2 regions of the Corynebacterium mayonis genome follow, and region 2 is predicted to be linked to the other one. Evidence: predicted binding sites of a transcription regulator. Region 2 holds the regulator's gene; the other holds the start of a gene.
The links. The regulator LexA, encoded in region 2, represses DNA repair genes until DNA is damaged. The targets are predictions, from matches to a motif close to CGAACANNTGTTCG.
Positions count from the first base shown of each region.

Region 1 (9,903 bases), 970 kb from region 2:
ACGAAGTCGAGCAGCTCCGCGACGCGGGTGTGGCGCTGCGCTTTGCTCATGCCCGCCAATTCCAGCGGGTAGGCGATGTTGCCGGCTGCGGTGCGCGACGACAAAAGGTTGAACTGCTGGAAAATCATGCCGACGTTGCGGCGGATGGAGCGCAGCTTCTTCTCGCTCATGCCGACGATATCGGTGCCGTCGAGAAGCAACTGGCCGCCGGTGGGCATGTCGAGGCCGTTGATGAGCCTAACGAGCGTCGATTTGCCGGCGCCCGAGTATCCGATGACGCCGAGGATTTCTCCTGGCTCGACGGTGAGAGTAACTCCGTCGACTGCCGCAACTTCACGGCCGCCGGTGGAAAAGACCTTGGAAACGTCCCGGAATTCAACCCGGGTGCCTGCACGAACCACTACTTGTATTCCTCCACGAGCTTATCCAGAATGTCGTTGAGTTCCTCCTTGGAACGCTTGACCTGGACGGCGGTGCCGCCGGAGTCCCTGTTTAAAGCTTCGGTGACGGCATCGGACTGCCAGGCGTCGACAAGCTTGGCGTAGGTGTCGTTGTCGACATCCTCAGCGCGTACCGAAAACACATTGATGTAGGGCTCAGCGAGCTCGGAGCTCGGATCGTCGGCGGCAACAGAGGAAGCCGGATCGATGCCTGCGCGGCCGAGCCAGTTGTTATTGATCACCGCCGGGCGGCCCTCGTTGTAAGCCGAGGGCGTCTGGGAGGCATCCACAGCGACGACCTTAACCTTCGAAGCGGCCTGGTCGATGTCGTTCGGGGTGGGGGTGAGCTTCGGCGCACCCTCGCGCAAAGTGACGAGGTCGGCCTGAACCAACACGTTGATAGCGCGGCCCTGGTTCGACGGATCGTTCGGAATGGCGACTTCCTCGCCCTCGATACCGTCGAGGGAGGTGTGATCCTTCCAGTACAGGCCGAGGATGTTGATCTCGCCGGAGCCGATGATGCGCAGGTCGTTGCCGGAGCTGGCGTTGTACTGCGCCTGGTAGTTGATGGTCTGGAACTTGGAAATCTCAATCTGGTTCTCCGCCAGCGCCGGATTAACCGGCGGGTACTCGGAGAAATTCTCAATGTCGAGCGTGATGCCACGTTCCTTGGCTTGCTCCGCGAAAGCAACCCACGCCTCCTGATCGGCGTCGGTGGTGCCAATGTGCACCGTCACGGTGTCGCCGTTGGCGGCAGAGGAGGAGTCGTTGGAGCAGGCAACCAGGCTAGTTGCGGCAATGGTGAGGGCGCCGACGGCAGCGGCGAGGCGGATGGTGCGCATGATGTGAAGTCCTTGGGAAAGTGGAAGGGATTGACGGGACGGTAGAAGGTTAGTTGCTCTGCAGCTTGTTTAAGATCTCGTTGAGCTCAGCTTTGTCTCGCTTGACCGGCACGGAGGTACCTTTGGAATCCTGGGCGACGGCCTCGGTGACCTTCGGGTCGTGCCAGATCTCGACGAGCTTGTTGAGCGTTTCATCGTCGACACGGTCAGACTTGGCGGCGAAGACGTTGATGTAAGGCTCGGCCTCCGGGGAGTTCGGGTCGTCTTTGAACACGGCCAGCGAGGGCTCGATGCCGGAGCGGTCCAGCCAGGTGTTGTTGATAATCGCCGGGCGGCCCTCGTTATAAGCGGAGGGGGTCTGGGAGGCGTCGACAGGCGTGACCTCAACCTGAGAGGCAGCCTGGTCGATGTCAGCCGGAGTCGGGGTCAACGGATCGGCGACGCCGTCTTTGAGGCTGAGCAAGCCGGCCTGAACCAGCACGTTGATGGCACGGCCCTGGTTGGACGGGTCGTTCGGGATGGCGACCTTTTCGCCCTCAATACCGTCAAGGGAGGAGTGGTCCTTCCAGAACAGGGCCAAGGGCACGATTTCGGTGGAGCCGACGATCTTCAGGTCCTTGCCGGAGGCTTTGTTGTACGCGGACAGGTACTTGATGTGCTGGAACTTGTTCACGTCCAGCTCACCCTGGGCAAGCGCCTCGTTGACCGGGTTGTAGTCGGAGAAGGAAACGATGTCGAGCTCAATTCCCTGTTCCTCGGCCAAGTCAGAAAAAACGGACCAGGCCTGCTGGTCGGCGTCGGTGGTGCCAATCTTGATCACGTTGTCCTGGCCGTCTTCGGCGGCGGTGTCAGAACTGGAGCAGGCGGCTAGTGCGCCGGCGGCGAAAACGGCTACTGCTGCGGTAGCGAGGGTGCGGTTGATGGACATTGAGTTCTCCTCAGATATGTCGTCGAAAGGATGATGGGGATGAATCTATCACCCTATGTACCGCTTAGTCTATTTTCCGCTGGTGGAAGTTACCGCACGGTCTGTTCTGGTCTTTGCAGATGCCGCCTACCAGTTACTTTCCGCCCGGCCTTTTCTGTCCAGCGCGAGAGAAGGCCAACCAAGCTCCACGCCCGCAGGGAAACTGCACACCGCAACCGCTGAGGTGGCAAACAGGCTCAGACGCACCCCAAGGAGGAGATGAGCGCTGCAGGTACCGCGAAAAGAACGGAACAAAGACCAAGGGTGCCCGCCCGGTGGCGCCCTTGGCCTTTAAGTGGGCTCTGCGTGTGCGGTAGGCGGTCAACTTCCCAAGACGGTCGAAGATAAGCGCGATTTAGGCAAAGGCAGTGGGTTAGGGCGGTGGATTCCTCGCGCAAGTCAGGTGCCCAAAAGATAGTGGAATATATGTTCGAAATACGCTATCCTTGCCCCATGAGATTTCACGGCGGGGAGGCGTTGAGCTGGTCCCGGTTGGAGCGGATCCTTTCCGGCCGACCAGGACCCGAGCCCATCCCTGTGAACCACACACGCCCGCCCGGCGACATCCCCGATACCCCGCCGGCGCCCAGCACGCCTTTCGCCGAACTGCACGCGGTGTCCTCCTACAGTTTCCTCGACGGTGCCAGCGACCCACAAGACCTCGTGGCCCGCGCCGCACAACTCGGCATCGGTGCACTTGCACTGCTGGATAAAGACGGTTTCTACGGCGCAGTCAAGTTCGCCGAGGCTGCTGCGGAAGCAGGCATCGACACAGTCTTCGGCGCCGAGCTAAGCCTGGAGCAACGCACCCTAGCGTTGCTGGCGCGTGGCCCGGAGGGCTACCGGCGCCTGTCGCGGCTCATGGCCCGTGCACACATGGCCACGCGGGAAAAAGGGCAGGTGTCCTACCCCCCGCTTGCGCTTGTCGCCAAGGAACTCGGCGGCACCTGCACCGTCCTGGCCGGCTGGGAGTGGGCAGGTGAAATCGCTCACCTGGTCGATCTTTTCGGGGCGGACCGGGTGGTCAGAAAATACGAGGTTTCCATGACCCCAGCAGACGCCGACCACCATGTCCTCCTGGACGAGTATCCGCATCTACCCGCGATCATCTCCGCGGTGCCCGCAGCAGCAACCCGCCACGAAGCACGACTAGCGGCAGCGAAGCGGTCCCTGGGGCGTCGTGAAGCGTTGGGCACAGCCCACGGCGAGCTGCACCCGATGGGGGCGAACTGGCTGCGCTCCGGCGAGCAAATCCTACAGTTGTGTCCGGGAAGTGAAGACAAAATCGAGGCAGCGGTCGAATTGGCCCGCCAATGCGCCTTTACCCTGAACCTGGTCGCGCCCGAACTGCCGCGCTTTCCCACCCCCGAGGGCCACGACGAGATGAGCTGGCTACGTGAGATGGCCCGCTCTGCGGCTGCCGTGCGCTACGCCACCCGCCCGGAGCAAATCCGGCAACGAGCGCTCGCACAGATCGAGCATGAACTAGGAGTAATCGAGCGGTTGGGGTTTCCCGGCTACTTCCTTATCGTCCACGACCTAGTGGACTTCTGCCGCCGCGAAAACATCCTGTGCCAAGGGCGCGGCTCAGCAGCAAACTCGGCGGTGTGCTTTTCCATCGGCATCACCAACGCCGAACCGATCTCCGCGGGCCTGCTGTTCGAGCGTTTCTTATCACCTGATCGCGATGGCCCACCCGACATCGACTTAGACATCGAGTCTGGCCGGCGCGAGGAAGTCATCCAGTACGTCTATTCCACCTATGGGCGCGACAACGCCGCTCAGGTGGCCAACGTGATCACATACCGCACCAAAGGCGCGATCCGCGACGCTGCCCGCGCGCTCGGCTACGCCCTAGGCGCCGCCGATGCGTGGTCGAAGGGGATCGAAAACCCACCGGAGGTCGTCGAAAAGCTCGCCGCACAATTCAAAGGCCAGCCGCGCCACTTAGGCATCCATTCCGGCGGCATGGTGATCTGCGACCGGCCGATCGCCGACGTCGTGCCCGTGGAATGGGCGCGCATGGAAAACCGCTCGGTGGTGCAGTGGGACAAAGACGACTGCGCCTCAGCGGGCCTAGTCAAGTTCGACCTGCTGGGCCTGGGCATGCTGGAAGCCTTGCACCACATGATCGACCTCGTGCGCGACACCACCGGGCGCACCGTCAACCTGTGGGAGTTAGACCTCGCCGACAGCGAGGTCTACGACATGCTCTGCCGTGCCGACGCGGTGGGCGTGTTCCAGGTCGAATCGCGCGCTCAGCTCTCCACCTTGCCCAGGTTGAAACCACGCTGCTTTTTCGACCTGGTCGTGGAGGTAGCCCTGATCCGACCCGGACCCATCCAGGGCGGCTCCGTCCACCCCTACCTGCGCCGCCGCGACGGCACGGAAGCCGTGGTCTACGACCACCCGGTGTTGGAAAAAGCGCTAGGCAAAACGCTTGGCATCCCCCTGTTCCAGGAGCAATTGATGCAGATCGCCATCGACGCGGCAGGTTTTTCCGGCCGGGAAGCCGACGCGCTGCGCCGTGCGATGGGCGCGAAGCGCTCCCCGGAGAAGATGGCGGCGCTCAAAGCCCGCTTCTTTGCCGGCTGTTGGCTAAACAATCAGATCGATAAGGCCACCGCGGAGAAGCTGTGGAGCAAGATCGTGGCGTTTGCCGCCTACGGTTTCCCCGAATCGCACTCACAGTCCTTCGCTTCCCTGGTGTACTTCTCTGCCTGGTTTAAGCGCTACTACCCAGCCCAGTTCTGCGTTGGACTTCTGCGTGCCCAACCGATGGGGTTTTACTCCCCGCAGTCTTTGATCCAGGACGCACGCCGCCACGGGGTGGTCGTCGAACCCATCAACGTCAACACGTCCGGGGGAGAGGCGCTGTGCGTCGACAACACCACGATCCGCCTCGGGTTGAACCTGGTCAAAGGCCTCGGCACCAAGGCGGCCGAGCGCATCGAGCGAGCGCAGCCTTTCGACGGCATCCCGGACCTGGCGCGCCGCGCAGACGTGAGCGTCGACCAAGTTGCCGCGCTGGCCAAGGCGGGGGCGCTGGACTGTTTCGGAGTGGATCGCCGCCAAGCGCAGTGGCAGGCGGGCATCGCCGCGACCGAGCGCGCCGGCATGCTGCCGGGCATCTCAGCGGTCCAGGCGCCCCCACTTCCAGGCATGAACGCTTTCGAGTTGATGGCGGCGGATGTGGCGTCGACAGGCGTGACGCACGACAAACAGCCGCTTGAGCTTCTGCGGCAGGCATTGCTTGCCGACGGCCTTTTCACCGCCACCGACCTAGCCCACGTCGAAGACGGCTCGCGCGTGCGGGTGGCGGGGGTAGTCACACACCGGCAACGGCCGCAAACCGCCAGCGGCGTGACCTTTTTCGGCATGGAGGACGAAACCGGGTTGATCAACGTGGTGGTCTCCCCAGGGCTGTTCAAGCGCCACCATGTGCTGGCACGCACCGCGAAAGCACTCATCGTGCGCGGGGTGGTGCAAAACGCCAACGGTGCAGTCAACGTTGTGGCGGACAAGTTCGAGCCGCTAGCGCTGGGGGAGTGGCTCTCACGCGGGTCGCGGGACTTCCGCTAGATAAGATGGCGCCCATGGAATTGACCCCCGTGTCGACAAAGCTGATGGTGCCCTACCTGGTGCGCACCTTAATCATCGGGGCGATCCTGCTCGGGTTGGCCGGCTGGGCAGTCGCCACGTGGGGCGCCTGGTGGTGGATTGCACTGGCGCTAGCCGGCACCTTCCTCATCTTCCAACTCATCTTGATCCCATTCCAGGTGCGCAACCTGGGCTGGCTTGAAACCGACAACGAAATCGTATTGAGCCGGGGAAAAATGTGGCACACCCTCACGCTCATCCCGTACGGGCGCATCCAGTTCGTCGATGTGACCTCCGGGCCGGTCGGGCGCGCCCTGGGACTGAAGAACCTGATCATCAACACCGCCTCCAGCACATCGAACTCCCGGCTGCCAGGCGTGCCAGCAGATGAAGCAGATGCACTGCGCGAGCGCCTCGCTGCCAAAGCCCGCGAACGGATGAGCGGGATATAAGGGAGAGATAGACGTGAAGCTACGCCGTGTCCACCGGCTCTCACCCCTGCTGCGAGTGTGGACCACCCTGCTAGCCATCGCGGCAGTTGTGGTGTTCAACTCCACCAAACCGCTTATCGAGCTCGCCGAGAAAGGCCACGTCGACGCCCGCACAGGCCTCATCGCCGTGGGGGCAATAGCCGCGAGCGTGATCGTGATCTTCGCAGTCTCGCAGTTGTGGTGGGCGCGCACAGGCTTTCGCCTCGACGAGGAACAGATCGAACTACACCGTGGCCTTTTCACCACCCAGGTGCGCAGCGCACGCTACGACCGGATCCAAGCCGTCGACCTTGTCGAACCTTTCGTCCCGCGCCTATGCGGCCTGGCCGCCGTGCGCCTAGAGGCTGCGGGCGCAGCAAACTCCGCCATCGAGATCGCCTACCTGCCCCGCGCCGAAGCCGAACAGGTGCGCGCCGAGATCCTGCGTGTGAGCACCCGTGATGACACGATCAACAAAGATCTTGTCGCCCCCATCCCAACCATGCGCTCCCTTGCCGCCACCGCATTGCGCCTGACCACTGTTTTCGCGCTCGCCTGGGCGTGCATCCCCCTGTGGACAGGGCTGGGCGCCGCAGCAGTTATTCCGGTGCTGGTGGGCCTTGTGCCGGATATCTGGAAAACAATCGACCAATCCTGGCGTTTCACCGCCAACCTGGACACGTCCACACCTTCGTCGCTGAACCTGACCTACGGCCTGGCCAACCGGCGCCGCCAAACCGTTCTTCTCGAGCGCATCCACGCCGTGAAAATGACACAACCGGTTTTGTGGCGCATCTTCGGCTGGTGGCGAGTATCAATCACCGTCGCAGGCTACGGCAGCGAACGCAACACCCGCACCGGAACCTCAGCGCTGCTGCCGGTCGGCTCCTTCGACCAAGCCCTCGAGATCCTGGCCAACGTGACGCCCTTTTCCGCCGCGCAGATGAAAAGCTTTCGCCCCGAAATATCTTCGCCGCGGCGCGCACGCTGCGTCTCCCCGCTGGACTGGCGGCAACAGTCGGTCACCATCACCAGCGGCATGGTCGTGGTCACCCTGGGGCGCGCCTCACGCCGAATCTGCATGGCCAAAGTGCCGCACATCCAAGAACTAACTTTCAAACAGGGAACGCTGCAGCGCCGCCTGGGCCTCGCCCATGTGCGCTGCGACTTAGTGCCAGGGCCGGTGCGCGTGGTGGCGAAAGATTTGGATGAGGGGCAGGCGTGGCAGCTCGTCGAAAAGCTGCGTACCCGAGATCTGCCCCAGCTAGAGTTGGCCTATGGCAGCAGTGATTAGTACAAATATCGCGCGCCCGCACAATGACCCAGGCGGACGCAACCGCGTCAGCGGAATCGATAAACAGCCAGCGCCTGAGATCCTCGTGGAGATCCCCGGGCCCGACTACGGCGACGGCTCCGGCGTCCGAGGGGACATCATCGGCGACACCGAGCACCATGGTGGCCAGCACAAAGCCGTCTACGCCTTCAGCCGAGAACGCTACGACTGGTGGGAACGAGAACTCTCGCGCACGCTGGACAACGGCCTGTTCGGCGACAACCTCACCACCTCCGGCATCGACTGGACACGCGTGATCATCAACCAACGTTTCCGCATCGGCGAAACGCAGTTGGAAGTTAGCGTGCCGCGCTCGCCATGCGCCACCTTCGCGGGCTGGATGGGCGAGCCGAACTGGATTAGGCGTTTCACAGCCAGCGGCGACTGCGGCTGTTACCTGAGGGTCGTCAAACCTGGCGTGATCCGCCCCGGCGACGACATCGTGGCGCTCAACGAACCAGACCACGGCCTGACAATGGGGGAGGCCTTCGCCGCGGTGATGGGCGATACCGATATCGCCCGGCGCCTCTGGCAGCTCAACATCTTGCCGACGCTGTATCAAGCGCGGTGGGACAAACGCTTTGCTTAGATGCCGCCGACGAACTGAAGCTGGCGCCACGCCTCATAGCACGCCACGGCGGCGCTATTCGACAGGTTCATCGACCGCCTGCCCGGCAGCATGGGGATCCGTACCTGGTCTTTTACCCGCGGGTGGTGAGAGTGCTCACGCGGCAAACCGGTCGGTTCGGTGCCAAAGAGCAAAGCATCGCCGTCGCGGTACTCCACAGTATGGAAATGTCTGGTGGCTTGAGTAGTAAAGGCGAAAATACGCGAGTTGGCCAAGGCCGCGAAGCAAGCATCGATGTCAGGGTGAACGCTCACGTGCGCGAGGTCGTGGTAATCCAGGCCCGCGCGGCGCAGATGCTTCTCGCTCAAATCGAAGCCGAGCGGCTCCACCAGATGCAAGGTGGCTCCGGTGCCTGCACACATGCGTATCGCGTTGCCAGTGTTCGGCGGAATGACGGGGTTGTCGAAGATGACGTGGAGTGCGCACACGCCATCCAAGTCTAGGATGGGGTGCGTGACTGCGAAGAAACTAGATGGCAAGCTCTACCGCGAGGAGATTTTCGCGGACCTTAAAAAGCGCGTCGCCGCGCTCAAAGACAAGGGAGTCACGCCGGGCCTGGCCACGGTGCTCGTCGGTGACGACCCGGCGAGCCAGAATTACGTGCGCATGAAGCACAAGGACTGCGAGGAGCTTGGCATCGCCTCCATCATGAAGGAAATGCCCGGCGACACTACGCAGGAGCGCCTGGAGCAGCTTATCGACGAGCTCAACAACGACCCGGACGTCACCGGCTACATCGTTCAGCTGCCGCTGCCGAAGCACCTCGACGAAAACCGCATCCTTGGGCTGATCGACCCAGACAAGGACGCCGACGGTTTACACCCCGTGAACTTGGGCAAGCTGGTGCTAGGTGAACCGGCTCCGCTGCCGTGTACCCCGAACGGTTCGCTGAAACTGCTTGAGCGTTTCGGTGTCGAACTCGACGGCGCCATCGTCTGCGTCATCGGCCGCGGCGTGACCGTGGGCCGGCCCATCTCGTTGATGTTGACCACCCGCGACATCAACGCCACAGCGGTGCTGTGCCACACCGGCACGAAAGACTTAGCCGCCGAGACCCGCCGCGCCGACGTCATCATCGCCGCCGCCGGCAAACCGCACATGCTTACCGCCGACATGGTGAAGGAAGGCGCCGCTATTCTCGACGTCGGCGTCTCCCGCGTCGACGGAAAAACCACCGGCGACGTACACCCAGACGTGTGGGAGAAAGCCGCGTGGATCTCGCCCAACCCGGGCGGCGTCGGACCGATGACCCGGACCTTCCTGGTCCGCAACATCGTGGAGCGAGCCGAGCAACTTGTCTAATACGGCCGCAGGGTTGTCGGTGGACAACCCGCATGACCTGAACAACCCGGAATCCCGCCTGCCCGTCTGGGCACAAAGGGCAATGGCCGGGCTGTTCGTCGTGGGTTTCGTGCTCTCGGGCGTCTTCGCAGCAACTGAGCACTGGCGCCGCGCCACCTTCGTCCTCGGGGCGGTGATGGTGTGGTTGGCGCTGATGCGCTACACCTGCGATTCCAGGGTCATCGGCCTCGTTGCTGTGCGCTCCCGCCGCTTCGACGCGCTGTTTTGCACCGCACTAGGCGCCACAATGATGTTTCTCGCCGGTTCGGTGGACTCGCTGGG
Region 1 covers NZ_CP141643.1:2,301,670-2,311,572, forward strand. Annotated here, with positions in the region: gene VLL26_RS10875 (methionine ABC transporter ATP-binding protein) at 1-401, opposite strand, end outside; gene VLL26_RS10880 (MetQ/NlpA family ABC transporter substrate-binding protein) at 401-1,282, opposite strand; gene VLL26_RS10885 (MetQ/NlpA family ABC transporter substrate-binding protein) at 1,332-2,210, opposite strand; gene VLL26_RS10890 (error-prone DNA polymerase) at 2,703-5,831, shown strand; gene VLL26_RS10895 (PH domain-containing protein) at 5,852-6,301, shown strand; gene VLL26_RS10900 (PH domain-containing protein) at 6,315-7,613, shown strand; gene VLL26_RS10905 (MOSC domain-containing protein) at 7,597-8,241, shown strand; gene VLL26_RS10910 (tRNA (cytidine(34)-2'-O)-methyltransferase) at 8,238-8,708, opposite strand; gene VLL26_RS10915 (bifunctional methylenetetrahydrofolate dehydrogenase/methenyltetrahydrofolate cyclohydrolase) at 8,734-9,582, shown strand; gene VLL26_RS10920 (DUF3017 domain-containing protein) at 9,575-9,903, shown strand, end outside.
Region 1: the regulator LexA is predicted to act here: its motif matches at 2,669-2,682, upstream of VLL26_RS10890 (error-prone DNA polymerase).

Region 2 (9,903 bases):
ACGCTACGACGTTGAGTACCGAAAGCTCCGCCTTGAACAGGTGATCCTCGTCGGCGTGTGGACGGAAGGAACCACTGCTGAGGTGGAGGCCACGATGGCTGAGCTTGCGGCACTGGCGGAAACAGCCGGCGCGGAGGTGGTGGACCTGCTTTATCAAAAGCGCGATAAGCCGGATCCGGGCACATACATAGGTACAGGCAAGGTGAAAGAGCTCAAGGAAATCGTGGAAGCCACCGGCGCGGACACGGTCGTTTTTGACGGCGAGCTCTCGCCCGGCCAATTAGTTGCGTTGGAGAAGGCGCTGGGCAAAAAAGTCATCGACCGCACCATGCTCATTCTGGACATTTTCGCCCAGCACGCCAAGAGCAATGAGGGCAAGGCGCAGGTTTCTTTGGCGCAGATGGAATACCTGTTCACACGCACCCGCGGTTGGGGCGGAAACCTCTCGCGCCAAGCTGGCGGCCGTGCCGGTTCTAATGGTGGTGTGGGCCTGCGCGGCCCCGGTGAGACGCGCATTGAGGCGGACCGTCGTCGTCTGCGCGCGGAGATGGCTAAGCTGCGCCACCAGCTACGCGACATGAAAACCGCGCGTGAGGTCAAACGTGCCAAGCGTCAGCGCTCAACCACGGCCAAGATCGCGATCGCCGGCTACACCAACGCCGGGAAGTCCTCCTTGATCAACGCGATGACGAACGCGGGTGTGCTTGTCGAGGACGCTTTGTTTGCCACCCTGGATCCGTCGACCAGGCGCGCCAAGCTTGCCGACGGCCGCAGCGTCGTCATGACCGACACCGTTGGTTTTGTGCGCCATCTGCCCACTCAACTCGTTGAAGCTTTCAAGTCCACGCTTGAGGAGGTCACCAACGCCGATTTGCTTCTGCACGTTGTTGATGGCTCTGATCCTTTCCCCCTGAAGCAAATTGAGGCGGTGAACAAAGTTCTCGCCGATGTCACCCGCGATACCGGCGAAAAGATTCCGCCGGAGATTATTGTGGTCAACAAGGTCGATGAGGCCGATGCGCTGGTGTTGGCGGAGCTGCGGCATGTTCTTGAGCGTTCAGGCCATGATGTTGTGTTCGTCTCCGCCTTGACCGGCGAAGGCATTTTAGAGCTTGAAGGCAAAATTGAGATGTTTCTCAACACCATCGACGCCCACGTCACTATGTTGGTGCCTTTCACTCGCGGCGATGTCATCAACACCTTGCACGAGGAGGGCACGGTGCGTTCCGAATCTTACGAAGAAAAGGGCACGCTTATCGACGTTCGCCTGCCTAAAGTCCTGGCCGAGCAGTACCGCGAGTTCGTGGTGGGCAGGGCCTAGAGACAATGCGTTGGGGGTGAGAGCCCCGTCTCGCTGCGAAGTAGCTACGATCGAGCTACAGATGCGACGACTGGAGCAGGGAGGCGGCGGGCTCGTCGACAAGCACCGTGACCTCGTTGTGCATCTGCAGCACAGAGGCGGGAACCATGGCACGTACCGGACCTTCGATAAGATCGCGCACGGCCTCGGCTTTTGCTGTGCCGGTGGCGATGAGCAAGATGCGACGCGCCTCCATGATGGTGCCCAGGCCCTGCGTCAAAGCGAAGCGGGGAACGTCGGCGGGATCGTCGAAAAAGCGGGCGTTATCCCGGATGGTTTGCGCCGTAAGCTGAACGACACGCGTGCGTGATGTCAAAGAACCCGTCGGTTCATTAAAGGCGATGTGGCCATTGCTACCGATGCCCAAAATTTGGATGTCGATCCCACCCGCCTCACGGATCGCCGCTTCATACTGCGCAGCGGCGTGTTGTGGGTCGCTAGCGTCGCCTGGCAGGGAGTAAACCAAGTGGTCATCAATGTCGATGTGTGAGGTGAACTCCCGGCGAATCGTCTGATAGTAGGACTGCTCGTGGGTGGGTGCCAGGCCCAGGTATTCGTCGAGAAGAAAGGCGGAGCAACCACGGAAACTTAACTCTGCGCGGCGGTAGCGGTTGGTTAGTTCGGTGTAGGTCGGGTTGGGGGTAGAACCCGTGGCCAAGCCAAGAACAGCTCCAGGGCGTGCGTGAGGCGCGATGAGGTCGGCGGCTGCCACGGCAATTTCGTCTTTCGACGAGTAGATGCGTATGTCCACGGGTGATTCCTCGCTCCTGGTGAGTCAGCAGTTTCGCTGGTGGTCCGGTCCCATTTACTTTAAGGCACGTCTAGAGGCCATAATGAATTTCTGTGAGAACTTCGAAAACGCGCAGCACATGGACCATTCACGGCGACGGTAGACGAGTCAGCCCAGGCGAGGTCGTCGCTGCGCATGAAAGACTTAACTGGCCCCGCACGATAGGCATTGGCATGCAGCATGTTGTGGCCATGTTCGGGGCTACCTTGCTCGTTCCAACTTTGACTGGTTTTCCCGTCAACACCACGTTGCTCTTTTCCGGCCTGGGAACGATCATCTTCCTCGTGCTCACGCGCAACAAGGTGCCGTCCTACCTTGGCTCCTCCTTCGCCTTCATCGCCCCGTTGACGGCCTCGCAAGCCTACGGTGTTGGTGCTCAACTCGCCGGCGTAGTGGTCACTGGCCTGGTGCTCATCGCAGTCGGTTTCATCGTCCAGGCGGCGGGAAGAAAAATCATTGATGCGGTGATGCCGCCAGCGGTCACGGGCGCGATCGTCGCCCTGATCGGCTTTAACCTGGCGCCTACTGCGGTAGACAACTTCCAGGCCCAACCATGGATCGCCACCATCACCTTGGCGTCGATCCTCACCGTCACCGTGATCACCCGCGGGATGGCTTCTCGCCTGAGCATCCTCATCGGAGTCATCGTCGGATGGGTAGCGGCCGCGCTCGGCGGCGGACTTACAGACGACGCCTTCGAAACGATTTCCCAGACCCCGTGGCTCGGTCTGCCGCAGTTCCACACCCCTGAATTTCACCTCTCTGCGGTGTTGGTCACGCTGCCGGTGTTGGTTGTCTTGATCGCGGAAAATGTCGGGCACGTCAAAGCAGTCGGAGAGATGACCGCTACTGACTTGGACGATTACCAGGGCCGAGCACTGATTGGCGATGGAATCGCGACGACGCTGGCTGGGTCTTTCGGCGGCTCCGGCACCACCACCTATGCCGAAAACATTGGTGTGATGGCGGCGACAAAGGTCTACTCCACTGCCGCCTACTGGGTCGCTTCGATCTTCGCGATCGCTTTGGCGTTCATCCCCAAGTTCGGCGCGATTATCTTCACCATCCCGGCGGGTGTGTTGGGAGGGGCATGTTTGGTGCTCTACGGCCTTATCGGGATGCTGGGGGTGCGGATTTGGCAAGATAACCGGGTCGATTTCACCAACCCCGTCAACCTCACTGCTGCGGCCGTGGCAATGATCGCGGGAGTTGGCAATTTGACCTTGACCTTCGGTGCTATCGAGTTGCAAGGCATCGCTTTAGGTTCTGTCGGCATCATTGTGCTCTACCCCTTGATGCGCTTTGCTTACTCATCGATGGGTGAGGGCGGCTACGACGGATTCGCCCGCGCGGGCTCGCAATGATTGGCTACTCGGCGGCGAGCACGACGCGAATGCCGTGGCTTTCGAATTGTTCCACGATGGAGGCAGGCGCGTCCGTGTCGGTGATAAGGACGTCGATGTCGTCAAGGGTGCCAAAGCTGACTAGGTAATCGTTGCCCAGCTTTGAGGAATCGCACAAAACCACAATCCGTTCGGCGTTAGTTACCATCGCTGCTTTAACCGCAGCTTCCTGCGCGTGAGCCGTGGACAAACCGTGGTCGATGGTTAAGGCATTTGTGCCGATGAAGGCGACTTCGGCTGACATCAGGGCGAGGCTGCGCAACGCCGTGTCGCCGACGACGGCCTGGGACAGCGCCCGGACGTTGCCACCGAGGAGTTGGACGTTTGACAATCCCTCAGCGGCAAGCTCAAGTGCCACCGGCAGGGAATTGGTCACGATTGGGTGCGCGTCAATGCCCGGGTGGTCGACGATCAAAGAGGCGAGGGTGCTCAAGGTGGTGCCTGAGTCGAGAAAGATCCGTGCGCCGGGAGTTCGCGGCAGAAAGTCTAAGGCGGCTTTGGCGATGGCGGATTTCGCGCCGGAGGCTGAGCGGTAGCGGGCGTCGAGCGGCACTTCAGTGGTGAGAAAAGCCTGGCTGGCAACGGCTCCGCCGTGGACGCGGTGGATGACGCCAGCCTCGCTGAGGGTGGCAAGGTCCCGGCGGATGGTTTCGGCGGTGACACTGAAGCGTTCGGCAAGGTCAGTTACGTTGACCCGACCCTCCACTGCGGTCAGTGACGCGATTTGTCGTCGTCGTTCGTCGGCGTACATTCCTACCTCCACCCGCCACGGCCGACCTTGTGCGGCCATTTCACACCTGCAGATATTGTTCCAAAGCCGGGGCAAACGTGACCATTTTGCGCCACTGCGGGCCTCGATTCACCCCCGCGCGGGGGACGAAGCGGGCAGCTTCGACCAGGAGGTGTCAAAGTGTGCGGAAAACGGAAATGATGCGCCCCATGATCGTCGCATTGTCGCCTTTAATGGGGGAGAACGCTTCATTGTGCGGCAGAAGCCACACGCCGGAGGAATCGCGGTGGAACTCCTTGACGGTTGCCTCTCCATCTAAAAGTGCGGCGACAAACTCGCCTTCTTCGGCGACGGGCTGGGAACGAACGACGACCCAGTCTCCGTCGAGGATCCCAGCATCTCGCATCGATTCGCCCACGACCTGAAGAATGAACAGTTCTCCATCGCCGAGCAAGTCGCCCGGTAGGGGCAGGTAGTTTTCGACGTTTTCCTCGGCCAGAATTGGTGAGCCCGCGGCGATCTGCCCAACTACGGGGATAAAGCGTGTCGGCGAAGCCCCCTCGAAAGCGTCGTCGGTTGCAGTGTCCTTGACGGTTTTCGGCGAACCGGGGAGGTGGCGCAAATCCACGGCACGGGGCTTGTTCGGGTCGCGCCGCAAAAAGCCCTTCTTCTCCAACTCTTTGAGTTGGTAGGCAACCGAGGAGGTGGATTGTAAACCGGCTGCGTCGCCAATTTCGCGGATGCTGGGCGGGTACCCGCGGAGAACAACTGCGTCCCTGATTACCTCCAGGATGCGGCGCTGGCGGTCGGATAAAACGCTCATATCGAGCGCTGCGGCGTCAATTTTTTTACGAGCCATGGTTCTAAGTCCTCTTTTGCTGAATCTTCGGGGCCTGCCTGGTGCAGCCAAGTTCATCAGCCGCACAACGCGTAGTACAAAAATAGCAGATCTGGCAAACATGTTCGAGGCAATTGTGCGAAAGCTAGACAACTTGTGTGGGGGCTGGTATAACTCGAACATAGCAGCGAGACTCGAACATTCGCGCGAAGAAGTGGCGATGTTGTCGGGTCGGCGTTCTACACTCGCCGTAGAAGATGAAGGAGGAACCATGTCTACAGTCATTCGTCAGCCTCGACCAGCCAGTATGATTAACAGCCCGACAACTGCGACACCGGCCCACGTACAGGTTTGGGACGTATCTACGCGGATTATGGCAGATCGGCAACGGGCTAGTGTGCGAACTCTCGTCTCGCCGCCTCGAACAACCAATCGTACGGTAGCAGTCCCGAGGACCATACCTAACAAGACCATCGAACGGGCAGACGCACAGGACAATATTCGAGGTTCCGTTGTCCTGGGGGCGCTACTCGGAGCCGCACTTATCGTCGGCTCCACCATCGGCGGAGCCTTTTCCGCAGACGCCGGTTCCACGCCTTCCGTCGACACCACACGCGAAGTCCAGTCGGCGCACCTGTGATGCTGACAGGGGGCGAGGCAGTGGAATACAGGTAAACTTTCCGCTGTTCAGGCACAAGGGGAGACAACCCACGAAGTATCGGAGAGGGAGCCACAATGTACTGCCCGTTTTGCCAACACCAACAATCGCGGGTGATGGACTCCCGTGTCATTGATGCAGGGTCCGCCATCCGTCGCCGCCGTGAATGCACAGAATGTGGCGGACGGTTCACCACGGTGGAAAAGGCGATTTTGACCGTGGTTAAGCGAAATGGTGTGAGCGAGCCCTTCGACCGCGACAAACTCATCGTCGGTGTACGCCGCGCCTGCCAAGGCCGCGATGTATCCGATGACGCGCTCAAACGCTTGGCTCAACAAGTGGAGGAGACGGTTCGCAGTCACGGCAGCTCCCAAGTCAACGCTAACGATGTTGGTCTTGCGGTCTTGGAGCCTTTGCGCGCCTTAGACGAGGTGGCTTATTTACGCTTCGCTTCCGTCTATAAGTCCTTTGAATCTGCCGATGATTTCGAATCCGAGATCCGCCTGATGCGTCGGCGCGACCGCGAAGATTTCTAGATGGCAGCCGAAGAATCAGGAAAGCTTGTCAATCATCTTCTCAATGCGCCGTTGACTCACCGGCTTCGCGGTTCCGAGCCGTTGCGCGAAAAGGCTCACTCGCAATTCTTCAATTCGCCACACAATATCTTTGTAAGCGAATGTTTTCTCCCGGCCCTTGGGTAAGCGCTTCAGCTTCGCAGCCAGTTGCGCTCTGACTGAATCAATGACGCCTTGGCGCTCGGCGTCTTTTTCCGGGTCGCGGTTCATATCCTCAAGCCTTTGCTTCATAGCCGCAACATATCGCGGCAGGTGCTGCAAACGCTCCAGCCCGTGAACCGTAATGGCGTGCTGTGGAAGGAAAAACGCCAACTGGGTTCGCATGTCCTCGATTGCCGGGCCTTCCCACTTCTTTAGTTCCGCGGCAATGTTGGCGTACTCAACTAATCCAGGGGCGATGCCGACGACAATGCGTCGCACAGCACCTGGTATCTCCGGCTTAATCGCCTTGACCAAAGCGGCAAACTCCTCGGGGTCGCGCACTGGCCCCCCGTGGGCGAACATGGCGTCTCGCACCGCCGCGACGCGAGCGTCGTTGACCAACCCCTCCGCCCCGCCGTGCGGGTAATGGTCCACCGCCACCTTGTGCCGCAGTGGAAGCCCTTTGGTCATGTGGGCAGCCGACACTGAGATTTCACGCAGAAGGAGAGTTAGCGTGGCGGTGACCATGGATGCTTCGGCGGCGGCCTTTGTCGGGTGGACCGTCACGCGCACACCGTCTGCGGTTGCCTCCAACGCCGGGAAGGCGTCGACAACGTTTCCGTCGATGGTTGTCTCGACGGTTTCGGCGACCGGGCCAAGAGTCTCGGCAGTCCATTTCGCGGCCGCCTTCTTTTCCGAGCGTCGAGATGCCTTCGACACTGAGGAACGAATCTGCCCAGCCTGGCGCTTCCGCAGCTCCGCAAGATTTTTGTCGTGGTCGACGATTTCGCCCCGTTTGTCAATCGCCGCATACGTAACCCGCAGGTGTGCGGGCAAGGCCTCGGGGCGAAAATCGCTTGCGTTGATGCCGCTTGCCCCGAACAAACGCAGGACCTCCGCTAGTTGCTTAACGATGGGAGATTCACGGGGCAGCAATTTCGGCATCGCGCGTTGGGCGAAGTCCGGGGCGGGGACCACTGAGCGTCTTAAAGCTTTCGGCAGTGTGCGGATCAGTTCGGTCACCAACTCCTCGCGCAGACCTAGCACCAGCCAATCAAAGCCTTCGTCAGAGAAACCCGCAAGCAGTGGAACCGGCACCTCGACTGTCAGACCGTCGAAGGCATCGCCGGGCTCAAACTTGTAGCGCAGCTCGTAGTCTATGCTGCCCTGGCGCCACGTCGCAGGAAATGCTTCGGCGGAAGCGTCCGCGGCATCGTCTACCAGCAAATCGGGATTGAAGTTGAGGAAGTCTGCATCTTCTTGGCGTTTGTTTTTCCACCAGGAATCGAAGTGCCTCGCTGTAGTGACGGTGGCCGGCAGCTTCGAGTCGTAGAACTGATAGAGGGTGTCCTTGTCCACGACAAGGCCGCGCCGCCGCAGCTTCTCCTCGATTTCCGCGGCCTCTTTGAGGAGGTTGTCGTTGTGATCGATGAAGGTGTGGTGACGGTTCCAATCCCCCTCGATCAGCGCGTGGCGGATAAACATGCTGCGGGCGGCTTCCGCATCGACGCGGTGGTAGGCAACGAGCCTGTCGCGCACGATCGGCACGCCGTAGAGCAAAGACTTCTGGTGCACCATCGCCGCGGAGCGTTTGCGCGACCAGATCGGATCTGAGTAGCTGTGCTTGAGCAGGTCTTTCGCGGCTCGCTCGACCCATTCCGGCTCGACTTTGGCGACATCGCGCGCCCACAGACGAGAAGTTTCGACGAGTTCGGCCGCCATAAGGAAGGCCGGCGGGCGTTTGGCCAGAGAGGAGCCGGGAAAGACAAGAAAACGTGTGCCACGCGCACCGTGGAATTCGCGGGATTCGCCGTCGCGCACGCCGATGTTGGACAAAAGCCCGGTCAATAAGGACTTGTGGATCGCATCGACATCGCGCTCGCCCGCGAGGTTTTCCGCGCGCGACCAGCCAAGTTGCTTTTCGACGTCCCCAAGCTGGCGCACTAAGTCGTACCACTGCCTGATCCGCATGTAATGCAAAAACTCGGATTTCATACGCTTGCGGAAGCGGTTGCCCGACAATTCATCGCGGGAGAGACGAATGTAGTCCCACAGCTTTAAAGCGGAAAGGAAATCGGAGGTGTTGTCCCGAAAGCGGGCATGGGCCTGGTCTGCTTGGGCCTGAAACTCAAGGGGGCGCTCACGGACATCTTGGATGGTCATAAAGGCCACGATGGCCGTGACGTCGTCAAGAACACCCAATCTGTTTGCCTCAACGAGCATGCGGGCCATCTTCGGGTCGACGGGAATACGGGCGAGGTCGCGCCCGATACTGGTGAGCACAGGGGCGCCGCCGCGTTCCTTGTCGGTGATCGCGCCGAGCTCATGCAGAAGCAAAAGCCCGTCACGGATCGCCTTATTCTCAGGTGGCTGGATAAAAGGAAACTCGTTGATGTCGCCAAGTCGCAGCGAGATCATTTGCAAAATCACACTCGCCAGATTTGTGCGCAAAATTTCCGGGTCCGTGAACTCCGGCCGGGCCTTAAAGTTCTCCTCCGAATACAAACGGATGGCTATGCCGTCAGCGACTCGGCCGGAGCGCCCGGAACGCTGGTTCGCGCTCGCCTGGGAGATCTCCTCAATGGGCAGGCGTTGAACCTTCGTGCGTGTGGAGTAGCGAGAAATGCGCGCCAAACCGGTATCCACCACGTAGTGAATGCCCGGTACCGTCAGCGAAGTTTCGGCGATGTTGGTCGACAAAACAATGCGCCGACCAGAGTGCGGCGAGAAAACGCGGTGCTGCTCCGCGTTGGACAACCGCCCAAACAAAGGAGTGACCTCGACGCCGCGCCACCGTTTTTTCTCCACAGCCTCCATCGTGTCGCGGATATCGCGCTCCGAGGCGAAGAAGCACAAAATGTCGCCCGAGCCTTCGCGCATCAACTCCTCCAGCGCGGCAACCACACCGTCGATCATGTCGACGTCGACCTCTTTTCCCCCGACCGTTTCCACCAGGGGGCGGTAGCGGATCTCCACCGGGTAGGTGCGCCCCGAGACTTCAATGATCGGCGCTGGTGTACCCGCAGAATCGGCAAAGTGCAAAGCGAAGCGTTCCGGGTCGATGGTCGCGGAGGTGATCACCACCTGCAAATCAGGCCGATGAGGCAGGATCCGTTTGAGGTAGCCCAACAAAAAATCAATGTTGAGGCTGCGCTCGTGAGCTTCGTCGATAATGATGGTGTCGTAGGCGTTAAGGAACCTGTCGCGCTGCATCTCGGCAAGCAAAATACCGTCCGTCATGAGCTTGACCGCGCTAGTCGCAGATACTTGATCATCGAAACGAATGGCGTAGCCTACGGACTCTCCGATGTCTTGTCCAAGCTCCTCAGCGATACGCTCTGCGACGGTGCGCGCCGCCAAGCGGCGCGGTTGAGTATGTCCAATTAGACCGCGACGCCCACGGCCCAT
Region 2 covers NZ_CP141643.1:917,116-927,018, reverse strand. Annotated here, with positions in the region: gene hflX (GTPase HflX) at 1-1,321, shown strand, start outside; gene nagB (glucosamine-6-phosphate deaminase) at 1,377-2,111, opposite strand; gene VLL26_RS04380 (uracil-xanthine permease family protein) at 2,204-3,514, shown strand; gene VLL26_RS04375 (DeoR/GlpR family DNA-binding transcription regulator) at 3,519-4,304, opposite strand; gene lexA (transcriptional repressor LexA) at 4,459-5,142, opposite strand; gene VLL26_RS04365 (hypothetical protein) at 5,393-5,761, shown strand; gene nrdR (transcriptional regulator NrdR) at 5,857-6,315, shown strand; gene hrpA (ATP-dependent RNA helicase HrpA) at 6,331-9,903, opposite strand, start outside.